Regions from separate parts of the Micromonospora sp. NPDC047527 genome, predicted to be linked through region 2. Evidence: riboswitches for the same ligand, from Rfam matches in the RefSeq annotation. Region 2 holds a riboswitch; each other region holds the start of a gene.

What was found. Region 2 has a riboswitch for cyclic di-AMP ahead of ABZ808_RS06965 (transglycosylase family protein). Riboswitches for the same ligand answer to the same signal wherever they lie in the genome.
Region 1: it holds a riboswitch for cyclic di-AMP, as region 2 does, so the genes downstream of both, ABZ808_RS15090 (C39 family peptidase) here and ABZ808_RS06965 (transglycosylase family protein) in region 2, are expected to answer to the same signal.
Region 3: it holds a riboswitch for cyclic di-AMP, as region 2 does, so the genes downstream of both, ABZ808_RS12340 (hypothetical protein) here and ABZ808_RS06965 (transglycosylase family protein) in region 2, are expected to answer to the same signal.
Region 4: it holds a riboswitch for cyclic di-AMP, as region 2 does, so the genes downstream of both, ABZ808_RS10165 (NlpC/P60 family protein) here and ABZ808_RS06965 (transglycosylase family protein) in region 2, are expected to answer to the same signal.

Annotation. Positions count from the first base shown of each region.
Region 1 is NZ_JBEYTK010000003.1:451,587-455,241, forward strand. It holds gene ABZ808_RS15080 (hypothetical protein) at 1-222, shown strand, start outside; gene ABZ808_RS15085 (hypothetical protein) at 376-1,137, shown strand; cyclic di-AMP (ydaO/yuaA leader) riboswitch at 1,424-1,565, shown strand; gene ABZ808_RS15090 (C39 family peptidase) at 1,809-2,645, shown strand; gene ABZ808_RS15095 (alpha/beta hydrolase) at 2,770-3,516, shown strand; gene ABZ808_RS15100 (CDP-glycerol glycerophosphotransferase family protein) at 3,525-3,655, opposite strand, start outside.
Region 2 is NZ_JBEYTK010000001.1:1,557,815-1,561,469, forward strand. It holds gene dinB (DNA polymerase IV) at 1-752, shown strand, start outside; gene ABZ808_RS06960 (hypothetical protein) at 879-1,229, shown strand; gene ABZ808_RS06965 (transglycosylase family protein) at 1,317-1,991, opposite strand; cyclic di-AMP (ydaO/yuaA leader) riboswitch at 1,993-2,165, opposite strand; gene htpG (molecular chaperone HtpG) at 2,385-3,655, opposite strand, start outside.
Region 3 is NZ_JBEYTK010000002.1:745,185-748,839, reverse strand. It holds gene ABZ808_RS12350 (heavy metal translocating P-type ATPase) at 1-151, opposite strand, end outside; gene ABZ808_RS12345 (YibE/F family protein) at 588-1,955, shown strand; cyclic di-AMP (ydaO/yuaA leader) riboswitch at 2,122-2,252, shown strand; gene ABZ808_RS12340 (hypothetical protein) at 2,257-3,276, shown strand; gene ABZ808_RS12335 (carbonic anhydrase) at 3,350-3,655, opposite strand, start outside.
Region 4 is NZ_JBEYTK010000002.1:299,123-302,777, reverse strand. It holds gene ABZ808_RS10175 (pyridoxamine 5'-phosphate oxidase family protein) at 1-209, opposite strand, end outside; gene dcd (dCTP deaminase) at 287-865, shown strand; gene ABZ808_RS10165 (NlpC/P60 family protein) at 929-1,906, opposite strand; cyclic di-AMP (ydaO/yuaA leader) riboswitch at 1,983-2,118, opposite strand; gene ABZ808_RS10160 (N-acetylmuramoyl-L-alanine amidase) at 2,353-3,655, shown strand, end outside.

The DNA of each region.
Region 1 (3,655 bases), on a different contig from region 2:
GCCTCGGTGGTCGGCGTCGGGCACCCGGCCTCCGCCGCCGAGATCACGGCCGACGAGGCCGGCTCGGTGCGCGCGACCGACCCGCAGCCGGCACCGCCCGGCGGCGAGGGTGCCCTGCCCGCCGCCGCGGTCGGGCTGCTGCCGGTGGGCCCGGCCGCCGACCGGTTGCCCCGCGCCGACGACCCGGCCAGCGCGGGTCCTCGCGACCCACCCGGGCGCTGACCCTCGGGACGCCCGTCCCGAGCCCTGCGGGACGCCCGTCCCGCCACCGCACCTGTCGACACACCGCTCCGCACCCCGCCGACCCGTGGCCCGCCCTGGCCCGGACGGTCGTGCGGCTTCCCATCGCAACGCTCTCTTGCCGAGGTGCCGACCATGGAGACCGTCGTCTTCTACCAGTTCCTGACCGAGGTGCCGCAGGCCGTCGCCATCTGGTCGGCCCTGCTCCTGCTGGCGCTGACCGTGCTCGCCGTCCTGGTCGCCCGTCCCGAGCGGGACACCCCGGCGGTCGACCCGGCGCCCACCGCCCGGGAGTTGGCCGCCGCCGAGGCCGCCGACCTGCGCCGGTACGCCGAGGAGGTGGCCGTCGCCGCGGCCGGCGCGGCGCAGACCGCCCGCCGTCGGCGCGCCGACTGGCTGACCGCTCAGGAGCAGGTGGAGCAGGCCTGGATCAGGTACGACGAGGCGGACGCCGCCGCCCGTCGGTTCGCGGGCGCCGGGGCGCTGCCCACCCCGCGTACGCCCCGCACGCCCACCGAGTACGCGGCCCGGGAGCGCTACCTGCACCAGGCGGCGATGGCGGCGCACTGGCGGGGAGACCTGGCCATGCGGCAGCTCAGCGACGTGTTCGGCCACCGGCACGGTTGGGATCCGCGCCGGCACCCGGTGGAGCAGGAGGCGCTGCTCCACCGGGCGATCCGCAACGCGAGGCGGGCCGACTACGAGGTCGCCGCCGCGCGGGAACGGTTGGCGTGGCGCGACGCCGAGTTGGCCGCGTCCTCGGCGCGTGCCCTGGCCGACGAGGCGTACGCGGCGGCGGCTCGGCTGCGGCCGACCCGGGCGATGCCCCGCCGAACCGTGCGGGTGGCGGCCCTTCCGGCTGCTGCGGCGCGCTGGCGTCCGGCCCGGGTGGGCTGAACGCCCCGAATATTCGGTGAGCCCGGTCACACCTTCCGGAAACCGGGCGGCTGACGCGTTCGGCCGGATTGTTCGCGCGGATGTGTCGGCATTGTCGACGACCTGTCCGCTTGTCGACCTGAGGTGCCGCCGTAACCGCTCGTCCTATCGAGTCACGTCAGTGGCAATACGCCCAGAAATTGTCGCGCCGCCTGAGGTTTACGCAGCTGAACCAGGCTTGGCAGGGTTCAGGCCGGCCAGTAGTGTCGTCCCGTCCGGTGCGGTAATCGATCGCAAGTGGCGACGCCGCGCTGACCCGCTCAATCGTGATCAACGAACCGGGGACCCACCAGTAAGTCCGGGGTGAATCCGCGAGCCACGGCCCGCGGTAGGGCGATCTTCCCGCCCGAATCCGTCAGCTAACCCGGTAGGCGGTGTCGGAAGGAGTTCCATCCTCATGCAGCACCCCTGCACCCCTCGGCCATTCCTCCGCCTTCACGGCGTAGCGGTACCCGCGCTTGTCCGTCTCGTGACGGTGAGCTGACCCCCCGGGTCACCGCCTTTCCCGCCCGGCCGCGCCGGGCGTTCCCCTGAGCGGTTCACCATCCGCGGACCACGGTCCGCGCGCTGGCGCCTGCCCGAATATCGGGCTGCCCCGGTGTGCCGCTCTCCCCCCGAACCGTGGAGGAACCGTGAAGCACACCCTGCAGCGTCAGCTGCGTCGTCTCGCCACCGAACGTCCGTACCAGATCGCCGCCGCCTCCGTCGCGGCCCTCGCCATCGCGACCACCACCGGCACCCTGGTTGCCGGCGGCGATGACGCCCCGGCCAGCCAGCACACCGCGACAACGGTCGCCGAGATGCGCAGCGACACCGCCGCCTCCCGCAGCGAGGCCCGCGTCCCGTCCCCCTCGGCCAGCACCGCCCCGAGCACTGCCGCCCCGTCCGCCAGCGCCGCGTCGCCCGCCGCCAAGGCCAGCAGCGACCCGGACGTGACCGCCAAGAAGGCGGCACCGAAGCCACCCGCCACCAAGGTGCTCGACTACGACTACCAGGTGCAGAACACGTACTACAACTGCGGCCCTGCGGCCACCCGCAACGCCCTCAGCGCCGCCGGCATCAACCGCACCCAGAATCAGCTGGGCGCCGAGCTGGGCACCACCGAGATGGGCACCAACTCGGCCCTGGACACCACCCGGGTGCTCAACGCCGAGGTCAAGGGCTCTCCGTACCAGACCCGGATGTTCGCCGGCTCGCCCAGCCCGGCCCAGATGGACCGCCTCCAGGCTGATGTCGTCACCGCGATCACCGACGGTCGCGGCGTGGTGGCCAACGTGGCCGGGGACGCCGTCGACACCAACGGCGGCTGGCACTCCTACGGCGGCGGGCACTACGTCGCGGTGGTGGGCTACAAGGACGACGGCCGTACCGTGCGGATCGCCGACTCGGCCGACGCGGCAAACGCCGAGTACTGGATGACCACGATCGACCTGGCCAACTGGATCGCCACCCGGGGCTACTCCGCCTGACCCAGGTGGAGTCCGAAGACGCCGCGGGCGCCGACCCCCACGAGGGGCCGGCGCCCGCGGCGTCTTCGTCGATGCCGGGGCGACGGCTCTCGTCGCGGGCTGCGAACCGTGGGAGACTGCGGCCGTGGTGGATGAATCGGGTGGTCACGCCGACCGTAGGCCGGTCCTGCTTCTGCTGCACGGCATGGGGGCGACAGGTGACGTCTGGCTGCCCTGGGCGCCACTGTTGGAGCAGCACTGGCCCGGGCGGTGGCTGGCACCCGACCTCGCCGGCCACGGCTGGTCGGCCCCGCTGCCGTCGTACTCCTTCAGCGGTTTCGCCCAGCGGGTCGCCCAGGCTCTGGCGCCCGGTGACCGCATCGTGGTGCTCGGGCACTCGCTGGGTGGGGTGGTCGGCCTGGCGCTGGCCGCCCGCGCGGCCGGGACGCCGGTGGACGCCGTGGTCGGGTTGGGCATCAAGGCCGTCTGGTCACCGGACGAGCTGACCCGCGCCGTCGACCTCGCCGCCCGCCCGGTCAGCTGGTTCGCCAGCCGCGCCGAGGCGGCCCGCCGCTACCTGCGGGTCGCCGGCCTGGCCGGCCTGGTCCCACCGGACGATCCGATGGTGGACGCCGGCCTGCGCCAGGTCGACGGTCGGTGGCGCCTCGCGATGGACACGAGCGCGTTCGCCGTCGGCGAGCCCGATCTCGCCGCGCTGCTGGCGGCGACCGACGTGCCGGTGGTGCTGGCGCGCGGCGAGCACGACCCGATGGTCACCGACGCGCAGCTCAAGGAGTACGGCGTGCCGGTCGCCACGCTGCCCGGGCTCGGGCACAACGCGCACGTGGAGGACCCGGCGGCCGTGCTGGCGCTGCTGGACGCGTATCGCTGAGCGGTGGGTCAGGTCAGGGGAGTGAGCTGCGCCGGCCGTTCGGTCGCCTGGTGCGTCGGCGCCAGCTCCCGGCGGGCGGCGGTCAGGAACGCCTCGGCGTACGCGTCGGCGGGGAAGTCGCCCAGGTAGCGTCGGCGGG
Region 2 (3,655 bases):
TGGCGAAGGTGGCCAGCGGGGTGGCGAAGCCGGACGGGCTGCTGGTGGTGGCGCCGGACGCCGAGTTGGCGTTCCTGCACCCGCTGCCTGTGGAACGGCTCTGGGGCGTCGGCCCGGTCACCGCCGCGAAGTTGCGCGAGCGGCGGATCCGTACCGTCGGGGAGGTGGCCCGCCTCGGCGAGGCGGCGCTGGTGTCCCTGCTCGGGGCGGGCGCCGGCCGGCACCTGCACGCCCTGGCCCACAATCGTGACCCGCGGGGGGTGCAGGTCGGCCGACGGCGCGGCTCGATGGGCGCGCAGCACGCGTTGAGTCGTACCCCGCACGCGCCCGCGGAGTTGGACGCCATCCTGGCGGGCCTGGTGGACCGGGTAACCCGGCGGATGCGGGCGGCCGGTCGATCCGGGCGCACGGTGATGCTGCGGCTGCGCTTCGGTGACTACACCCGGGCCACCCGCTCGCACACCCTGGGCAAGGCGACCGCGGACACCACACCCCTGCTGGCCGCCGCGCGGGCGCTGCTCCGGACGGCGCTGCCGGAGGTCGGCCGGCGGGGCGTCACGCTGATCGGCGTGTCGGTGGGCAACCTCGACGACAACCCGGTTCAACCGGAGCTGCCGTTCGACGCCACCCCGGGAGCCGACCTGGACGCCGCGGTCGACGCGGTCCGTGACCGGTTCGGGTCGACGGCGCTCACCCGCGCGGTGCTGCTCGGCCGGGACCCGGGCGTCGAGATGCCGCGGCTGCCAGATTGACCGGTCCGCGTGCTTTTCCACCTGCTCAAGCTGCGATCGGAGACACATCACAGCAGGTCGGCGGTTTAGCCAGCGGCTGACAGGTGACCCTTGGGGGGTACAGCCTGACAAGGGGGGACCCACACGATGTCCGACGACACCAGCAACCGACCGAGCCGTCGCACCGAACGCCCGCACGACGTGACCGACCCTCTGCTCTGGCAGTTGGCGGTGGATGTGCTCAGCGCCCACGAGCCGGACGACGAGGGTCTCTGCCGCAACCTCCAGTGCGCCGGGCAGTCCTGGCCGTGCGCGGCCCGCAACGGCGCCGAGCAGTCGCTGCGCCTGTCCCGTAGCAACCACGACTCGGCCGAGGCTCCCATCGACGGCGGCGCGGACCGTCCCGGGGAGGCCGCCGTGCCCGCCCCCCGCTGGGGCTGGAACGCCGGCCCGGCGGCGTCGCAGCGAGGGCCGAAGGCGTCCGTCTCGGCGGCGTGACGGCGGCCCGCACGGGCATCCGGGCTGACAGCACGACACACACGAACGCTCGGCCGGTGACCCGGCCGAGCGTTCGTGTGTCAACCGTCAGAGGCTGAGCCGCTGACCCGGGAAGATCAGACCCGGGTCGGCACCGACCAGCTGCCGGTTGCGCTCGTACAGGGCCTGCCAGCCGCCGGCCTGCCGGTGGCTCTGCGCGATCTCGGACAGCGTGTCGCCCGGCTTCACCACGTACGTGTCGCCACTGGCCGCCGGGGTGGTGCGCTCGTGGTTGCGGGTCGCCGGCTGCTCGCCGCGCGACGACCGCTGGGTGGGCTTGGTGGTCTTGTCGGACTTCGACGTGGATTTCGACGACTTCGAGGTGGACTTCGTCGACTTCGTGGCGGAGCCGCTCGACGAGCCGCCCTTCTTGCCGCAGGTCGGCCACGCGCCGATGCCCTGCCCCTTGAGCACCTTCTCGGCGATGGCGATCTGCTCGCCGCGGCTGGCCAGGTCGGCGCGGGCGGCGTACTTCTTGCCGCCGTAACCGGCCCAGGTGCTCTGCGCGAACTGCAGACCGCCGTAGTAGCCGTTACCGGTGTTGATCTTCCAGTTGCCACCGGACTCGCACTTGGCGATCGCGTCCCAGTTGACCGCGGCCTGCGCCGGGGCCGCCGGCCCGAAGAGCGCGACGGCGCCGGTGACCGCGCCGACGGCCAGGGTGCCGACGGCGAGGCGGCGGGTGGTGACCCGTCGATGACGGGGGGTGTAGACAGACGTCATGGTGAGCTTCCTCCACGCCGGCGAGGTGAGCTGTCGGGTTCGGGCCGAGGAGCCCGGCCGCGCGGTGGCGGCTTCACCCCGAGGTGACGATGCACCGAGGAACGTTGGGTCCCCCGCTCCTGCCCGGGTGACTGGGTTCCGACGACCGGGGGCAGGATTTGGCGTTGCCGGCCGTGGCGTCCGCTGTGGCGAACCCGACCGACGTTAGGCACGGTCGATGACGATCGCCCAACCGCTGTGAAGTTCTTCACCGGGCCACGCTGAGCGGCGCGCTCAGCGGTTGCGAACCCCGCCGACCTGTGAAGTGACCACGATGGACCGTTTCCGATCAGGTCGACTGAAGCGGCCGGCGGCGCCCGACTGTTCGGGCGGCCGCCGGCCGGAGAAAACGGTCTACAAGGTACGGGCCAGCCGATCGGCGAGCGTCCGGGTGAAGCGGGCCGGGTCGGCCAGGTCACCGCCCTCGGCGAGCACCGCCAGGCCGTACAGCAGCTCGGCGGTTTCGGTGAGGGTTTCGGCGGAATCGCCCTGCTCGTGGGCCTTGCGGAGCGCGGCGACCAGAGGATGACCGGGATTGATCTCCAGGATGCGCTTCGTCGATGGGATCTCGTGCCCCATCGCCCGGTACATCTTCTCCAGGGTCGGCGTGAGGTCGTGCGCGTCACCCACCACACAGGCCGGTGAGGTGGTGAGCCGCGACGACAGGCGGACCTCCCGGACGCTGTCGGCCAGGGTGGTGCCCAGCCAGTCCACCAGCGCCGCGAACTCCTGCCGCTGCTGCTCGCGCTCGGCCTCGGCCTGCTGCTTCTCCTCGTCGGTGTCCAGGTCGACCTCACCCTTGGCGATCGACCGCAACGGCCGGCCGTCGTACGCGCCGACCCGCTCGACCCACACCTCGTCGACCTGATCGGTGAGCAGCAGCACCTCGTGGCCCTTGGCCCGGAACGCCTCCAGGTGCGGGGAGTTCTCGATGGTGGCCCGGGAGTCGCCGGTGGCGTACCAGATGTCGCTCTGGCCGTCCTTCATCCGGGACACGTAACCGGCCAGGTCGGTGGGCTCCGCCGGGTCGTGGGTGGAGGCCACCGACAGGATGTCCAGCAGGGTGTCGCGGTTGTCGGTGTCGTCGATCAGGCCTTCCTTGACCACCGCGCCGAACTCGGTCCAGAAGGTCCGGTAGCGCTCGGCGTGGTTGGCCTTGAGGTCCTTGACCGCGGCGAGGACCTTCTTCACCAGGCGGCGGCGGACGATCTGGATCTGCCGGTCCTGCTGGAGGATCTCCCGGGAGATGTTCAGCGACAGGTCGTGCGCGTCGACCACACCCTTGACGAAGCGCAGGTAGGTCGGGACGAGCGCCTCGCAGTCGTCCATGATGAACACGCGCTTGACGTAGAGCTGGACGCCTCGACGGCCCTGCGGGGAGAACAGGTCCAGGGGGGCGTGGCTGGGCAGGAACAGCAGCGCCTCGTACTCGAAGGTGCCCTCGCCCTTCATGTGCACGACCTCGAGCGGGTCGGCCCAGTCGTGGCTGACGTGCTTGTAGAACTCGTTGTACTCGGCGGCGTCGACCTCGTCGCGGGGCCGCGCCCAGAGCGCCTTCATCGAGTTGAGGGTCTGCACCTCGCTGGTGGCGTCCGCGCCGTCGGCGCCGGGGCGCTCGACGGTCA
Region 3 (3,655 bases), on a different contig from region 2:
CGCCCCACCAGAACACCACCGAGCCGAGCACCGGGCCCACCCAGGATCGGCCCGGTACGTCGCTCAGGCCCAGCTGATCCGAGACGAGATGGCTGGTCAGGACCACCGGGATGGTGAGCACCAGGCAGACCCAGAAGCGGCGACGGAACATCGCCGGATCGTGCCCGACGTGCTTGTCATGCCCCGCGTGCTTGTCGTGCTCCGCGTGCTGCGTGGGCGCGGCGGGGGTGGCGTGCCGCTGGCGGTCGGGGTCGGGCGCTGACGGAGCGGGCATTCCTCCAACATGCCCCGCCGGTGGCCGCCACGCGAGTGGTTCGCCTATCCGACACCCCGTCACGAACTGCAAGCCCGCTGTGGCCTGGTTAGCATTTCCCAGGATGACTCTCCATACGACGCCGCACACCCAGGCTGCGGCGCCACCACGTCGTGGCGCCACTGCCGGTCAACCGTGCCGGGCGATTACCGTCCGTGATCGAACGATCGTCAGTCGGCGGTCCATCGCGCCTCTCGCAGCCGTTTCCCTGTCAACGGTGAACCGACCGGTCCGCTGACACGTACCCCGCACCGGATCGTTGGGAGTTCTCGCATTGGGTTCCGACCACAGCCGTTCCGCTCCGCCCGCCCCGCCGGGGGTGCGACGGATCCTCGTCGCGACGGTGGTGCCGCTCTTCGTGGCCACCGTCCTCGCCGCGGTGGTGCTCTGGCCGCGCGACGGGTCACCGCGCGCCGGTGGCGAAGCGGACGTGCCGCGATACCACGGCACGGTGACCCGGGTGGTGACCGAGCCCTGCCCGCCGGCGGCGAACCCCGAGGGCACATCGGCCGCCGGGGACGGGCCGTGCGGCACGGTGGACGTACGGGTGGAGGACGGGCCGAGCGCTGGGCAGCAGGTCCAGACCCCGGTCCCCGCCGGGCCCGGAGCGCCCCGGGTGGCGGTGGGCGACGAGGTCATCATGGTCGAGTTGACCGATCCGACCGATCCCGCCGCCAGCAGTTGGAACATCGCCGAGCACCAGCGGGGAACGCCGCTGCTGTGGCTGGCGGTGGTCTTCGCCGCCGCGATCGTCGCGTTCGGCCGATGGCGGGGCCTCGCCGCGCTCGCGGGGCTGGCGGCCAGCTTCGCGATCCTGCTCACCTTCGTGCTGCCGGGCATCGCCGCCGGGGGGTCACCGCTGCTGGTGGCGGTGGTCGGCGCCGCGCTGATCATGTTCGTGGTGCTCTACCTGACGCACGGGGTCACCGCGCAGACCTCGGTCGCGGTGCTCGGCACCCTGGGCAGCCTCATCCTCACCGGCGTACTCGCCACCATCGCCACGGCCGCCACCCACCTCACCGGCTTCGGCAGTGAGGAGGCGACGACGCTGTCGATGTTCCAGGGCGACGTGGACCTGCACGGTCTGCTGCTCGCCGGGATCATCATCGGGTCGCTCGGCGTGCTCGACGACGTGACGGTCACCCAGGCGGCCACCGTCACCGAGTTGGCGAACGCCAACCCGGGGCTGACCCGGTTGCAGCTATACCGGGCGGCCACCCGGGTCGGCCGCGCCCACATCGCCTCCACGGTCAACACCATCGTCCTGGCGTACGCGGGCGCGTCACTCCCCCTGTTGCTCCTGCTCACCGCCGACTCGCGGCCGATCGCGCAGATCCTCACCAGTGAGTTCCTCGCGCAGGAGATCGTTCGCAGCGCGGTCGCCACACTCGGCCTGATCGCCGCCGTGCCGCTGACCACCGGGCTGGCCGCGGTGGTGACCGCGGCCGGGCGGTCGGATGCCACCCCGTCCGCCGATGCTCCCGCCCCGCGCCCCCGACCGGACCGGGCAGAGGCACTGGCGGCACTCGGCTCACCGCGAACGGATCGACCCGACGGGCCGGACCAGACGCGGACCCCACCCCCACCCACCGCCACCGATCCGTGGCCGCAGTCGAACAGGAGCACAGATACGGCATGGTGACACTCCTCAGCGTGACCGGATCGGGCAGTCGTCCTGGAGGCCACGTCACTGGTCACTCAACGCCATGGCGAAATGACGCTTTTGGTGGGCATCCAGGCGTAGCTCACCCGGTCGACTCTCGGGTAACCTCGCTGCCGGTTACCGATGTAGGCGCGAAGCGGCGCCTGCGGTGCCACCGCCCAATCGCCAACCGGCGAGCCGGGGACCCAGGCACGTGGGGTGAATCCGCAGCAGCGGTAGGGGCCACTTCCGCCCCGAACCCGTCAGCTAACCCGGTCGGCGGTCGACGGAAGGGAACATTGTGACGGCACCCCTACGCCGCTGGTTGACACCCGTGGTGGCCGTGATCGCCGCACTGACCGTGCTTGCCGGGCCCCTCCCAGCCCACGCCGCCCCGGCGACCCCCACACCGTCCGGGCACGAGGAGGACAGCGAGCCAAAGCTGCTCAACGACGTCATCGAGCAGGCCAACCGCGACTACTCCGCCGCCAAGTCCAAGTTGGACAAATCCAAGAAGCGGCAGTTGGAGCTCGCGATAGAGGTCGACCGGGCCAAAGCCGACCTGGAGGCGCTGGCCCCGCAGGTCGGGCAGATCGCCGCCCAGTCGTACCGGACCGGCCGGATCGGCGCGATCGCGATGCTGCTGGAGAGCGACGCTCCCGACTCGTTCGTCCAGCGCGCCGCGACGCTCGACGAGATGAACATGGTCAACGAGAAGAAGCTCGCCGAGGTCAACACGGTCAAGGCCCGCGCCGAGCAGGCCAAGCTGGCCCTCGACACGGAGGTCCGCGAGCAGCAGAAGCAGACCGCACTGATGGCGAAGCGCAAGAGCGAGGCGGACAAGGCGCTCTCCCTCGTCGGTGGGAAGGGCTTCACCGGCGGCCTGGTGGATGCCACCTCGCGGGTCGCGAAGATCGGCCCGGGTCGCACCGCCGACGGTGACTGGAAGCCGCAGTCGTGCAGCGAGGACGACCCGACCACCTCCGGCTGCGTCACGCCCCGCACGCTGCACGCGTACAAGGAGGTCAAGCTGGCCGGCTTCAACCGCTTCGTCGGCTGCTACCGCCCCGGCGGGCCGTGGGAGCACCCGAAGGGCCGCGCCTGCGACTGGTCGCTGCAGAAGAGCGGCTTCGCCCCGTGGCACAACGAGGACACCCGCAAGTACGGCAACAACGTCGCCGCGTTCCTCATCCGTAACGCCGACCGACTCGGCATCTACTACGTGATCTGGAACCGACAGATCTGGTTCCCGGCGACCGGGTGGAGTTCGTACAGCGGGCCGTCGAACCACACCGACCACGTCCACATGTCGCTGCTCTGACCACGCCTACAGCAGTCGACGAGGGCCGCCCCGCATCGCGCGGGGCGGCCCTCGTCGCGGGTCTCGGGCTACGTCAGGCGGCGGCGGGCGCCGCCGGGCCGTCCGGGGCGGCGGGCACGTCGAGCGTCGCGGCACCGGCCGGTACGGGGGTCACCGGACGCACTCCACCTGCGGCGAGGCGGTACGACACTCCCACCACCGCGCACCGCCCCTGCGCCACCGCGTCGGCCAGCACCGGCGACTGCCCGAGCAGCGTCTCGACGGTCTGTGCGATGTGGATGTCGACGATGCCGTCGATGTCGTCCACTCCCTCGGCCGTGGCTCGCCGCAGGCTGGGCAGCACCGCGTCGACCACCGTGCGCAGATGCCCTCCGGGTGA
Region 4 (3,655 bases), on a different contig from region 2:
CGCTCCAGGTCACGGCGCTTCGGCGAGTCGATGATGAAGCAGAACAGACCCTCGTCGGTGATGACCGGGGAGACCGGATGGACCCGGGGACCGCCGTCGGCGCGGACCGTGGCCAGGTAGCCGAAGCCCGGCCCGTACTGCTGCAGGAGAACGCGGATCCCGTCGGCGAGTCGGGGCTCGTCGGCGGCGAAATCGGACCAGGAAGCCATGCCGGCATTCTATCGAACAAATGTACGAAGAGCGACCTCGACACGCTGGTCACCGCGTGCCTCGCTATGGTGGTCCGATGCTGCTCTCCGACCGCGACCTGGTCACCGAGATCAAGGCCGGCGCGCTGGGCCTGGACCCTTTCGAGCCCACTCTGGTCCAACCGTCCAGCATCGACGTACGACTCGACCGGCTGTTCCGGGTCTTCAACAACCACCTCTACACGCACATCGACCCGGCCATGCAGCAGGACGACCTGACCTCGGTGGTCGAGGTGCCCGACGGCGAGCCGTTCGTGCTGCACCCGGGCGAGTTCGTGCTCGCCTCGACGCTGGAGGTGATCTCGCTCGGCGACCAGCTGGCCGGCCGCCTGGAGGGCAAGTCCAGCCTGGGCCGGCTCGGCCTGCTCACCCACTCCACCGCCGGCTTCATCGACCCGGGCTTCTCCGGTCACGTGACGCTGGAGCTGTCCAACGTGGCGAACCTGCCGATCACCCTCTGGCCGGGCATGAAGATCGGGCAGCTCTGCATCTTCCGGCTCTCCTCGCCGGCCGACCACCCGTACGGCTCGGTGGTCTACGGCTCGCGTTACCAGGGTCAGCGGGGGCCGACGCCGAGCCGCTCCTGGCAGAACTGGCGGGCCTGGCCGACCCGCTGAGGGTCGGGTCAACGACGAGGGCCCGCCGCGACGGATCGCGACGGGCCCTCGACCAGCAGAGGTTCAGCCTGGGCGGCCGTAGCTGTGGATCGGGCCGTCGTCGACCTTCTTCATCTTGACGGGTTGACCGGCCTGGGACGCGTGCACCACCCAGCCGTTGCCGACGTACATGCCGACGTGGTGGATGTCGCTGTAGTAGAAGACCAGGTCACCGGGGCGCAGATCGGCGCGGCTGACGTCCTTGGTCACCCGGCTCTGCTGCGCGGCGTTGTGCGGCAGGGACACCCCGGCCTTGGCCCACGCGGCCAGCATCAGCCCGGAGCAGTCGTACGAGTTCGGGCCCTCGGCGCCCCACACGTAGGGTTTGCCGATCTGGGCGCAGGCGAACTTGACCGCCGTGCCCGCGCCGCCGCCGGGGTAGCTGGCCGGGCAGGGCGCCGGACGCAGCGGACCGCCGCCGCCGTTGCCGTACACCTTGAGGCGCAGCTTCTGTAGCCGGTCGATCTCCCCGTTGATCTGCTTCTTCTTCGCCGCCAACTGCGCCTCGGTCAGGGTCAGCTGGGCCACCATCTCGTCCAGCGGCGCCTTCTGCCGGGCCAGCTCGTCACGCAGGTCGGACACCTGCTGTACGTCCTGCTGCTGGTTGTGGGCGAACCGGTCGAGCATCTCCAGTTGGCCGACCATCTCGCTGGGTGACCGGCTGCCGAGCATGGCGTTGACGGTGGAGACGTTCTCGCCCATGTACGCGCGGACGGCCAGGGCGCTGACCTTGTCCATCGCGGCGTCGACCTGGCGCTCCAGCGGAGCGATCCGGGCGGCCAGGGCGTCGGCCTGCTTGCGCTTGGCGGCCAGGTCGGTGCGGGTGGCGTTGTGCCGTTCGATGATCGGTTCGAGCTTGTTCCAGTCGGCGTCGATCTGGCGTTCGATCTCGGCGACGGACGGGTCCGCGTGGGCCGCCGTGGCGCTGCCGGTCAGGACAACGGCGGCGCCGACCAGGGCGGCGAAGGCGGTGGTGAAGCGGGACCAGCGTGGACGCGGCACGGTCGGTGTCGGGTCGGCTGACGCCGACCGCCCGGACGACGGCCGCGGGGCATGAAGTGCCACCGGGGTTCCGTACTCCTTCTTCCTGACCGCCTACCGGGTTAGCTGACGGGTTCGGGCGGGAAGTCGGCGCCCTACCGCAGTGACTGCGGATTCACCCCGAGGAACCTGGGTCCCCGGCTCGCTCGGAAGCGACTCGGCGGTGTCGGTCCGTTACTGCCCGGGACGGGCAGACCTGCCACCGGGCCGACAAATGACCAGAGTAGAGACGGCCGTTACCAATCCGCAACCCGTGGGGCCGTGACACTCCGTACCGATCCGGAGGGGTCACGGACCGTGGGCGAAAGTTTCCTTCTGAGTGTGTCCATACGAGGAAAGGTATTGACGCCGACTCCCGGCCGGCGGGAGGGTGGCCTCACCCTTACCCACGCAATCTAGGGGGTTCGATGCGCCATCCAACCCTGTCGTCCGGCCGGCACGCACTGCTGGTCACCGCCGTGGTCGCCGCGACCGCACTACCGTTGCCCGCCGGTCCGGCCGCCGCCGCACCCACCGCCGACCGCCAGCAGCAGTACGCCGCCGCAGCCAGCGAGTACGGCGTACCGACCGCCGTGCTGCTCGGCGTCTCCTATCTGGAGTCCCGCTGGGACAGCAACGCCGGCACACCGAGCACCAGCGGCGGCTACGGCCCGATGCACCTGACCGACGCCCGGCACGTGACCGCCCTGCCCGGACGCGGCCACCACGACGCCGGCACCGAGGACCCGCGCGGCGACGACTCGCGTACCACGCTGGCACCCCGCCACACCGCAGACTCCGAGCCGCCCAGCGCGGCCCTGCAGACCGTGGACGCCGCCGCCGCGCTGACCGGCGCGGCCCCCGATTCGCTACGCACCGACGCCAACGTGAACATCCGCGGCGGGGCGGCGCTGCTGGCGGCGTACCAACGGGAGTTGGGCGCGCCGGTCGGCGCCGGCAGCGACCCGTCCGCCTGGTACGGCGCGGTGGCCCGTTACGCCGGCGCGGACAGCGCCGACGCCGCGGCGGCCTTCGCCGACGAGGTCTTCACCACCATCGGCGCGGGCGAGTCCCGGGTGACCGACGACGGTCAGCGGGTCACGCTGCCAGCCCGCACGGTACGGCCGGAGCGTTCCTGGCTGGACCGGCTGGGTCTGCGCAAGCTCGCCCGCCCGGATGGTCTGGAGTGCCCGCGCACCATCTCGTGTGAATGGATTCCCGCGCCGTACGAGGCGTTCGGCGACGGGGACTACGGCAACCACGACCTCTCCGACCGGCCCGCCCGGCAGAAGATCGAATACATCGTCATCCACGACACCGAGGCGAGTTGGGCGACCACCCTGAACCTCGTCCAGGACCCGACGTACGTGAGCTGGCACTACTCGCTGCGCTCGGTGGACGGGCACATCGCCCAGCACGTCAGGACCAAGGACGTCGCCTGGCACGCCGGCAACTGGTACGTCAACGCCAAGTCGATCGGGCTCGAACACGAGGGCTTCGCCGCGCAGGGCACCTGGTACACGGAGGCGATGTACCGGACATCCGCGAAGCTCGTCCGACACCTCGCGCTGCGGTTGGGCATCCCGCTGGACCGCCAGCACATCATCGGCCACGACAACGTGCCCGGCACCACCGCGTCGACCGTGCGCGGGATGCACTGGGACCCGGGACCGTACTGGGACTGGACGCACTACTTCGACCTGCTGCACGCGCCGCGCCTGGACACCGGCA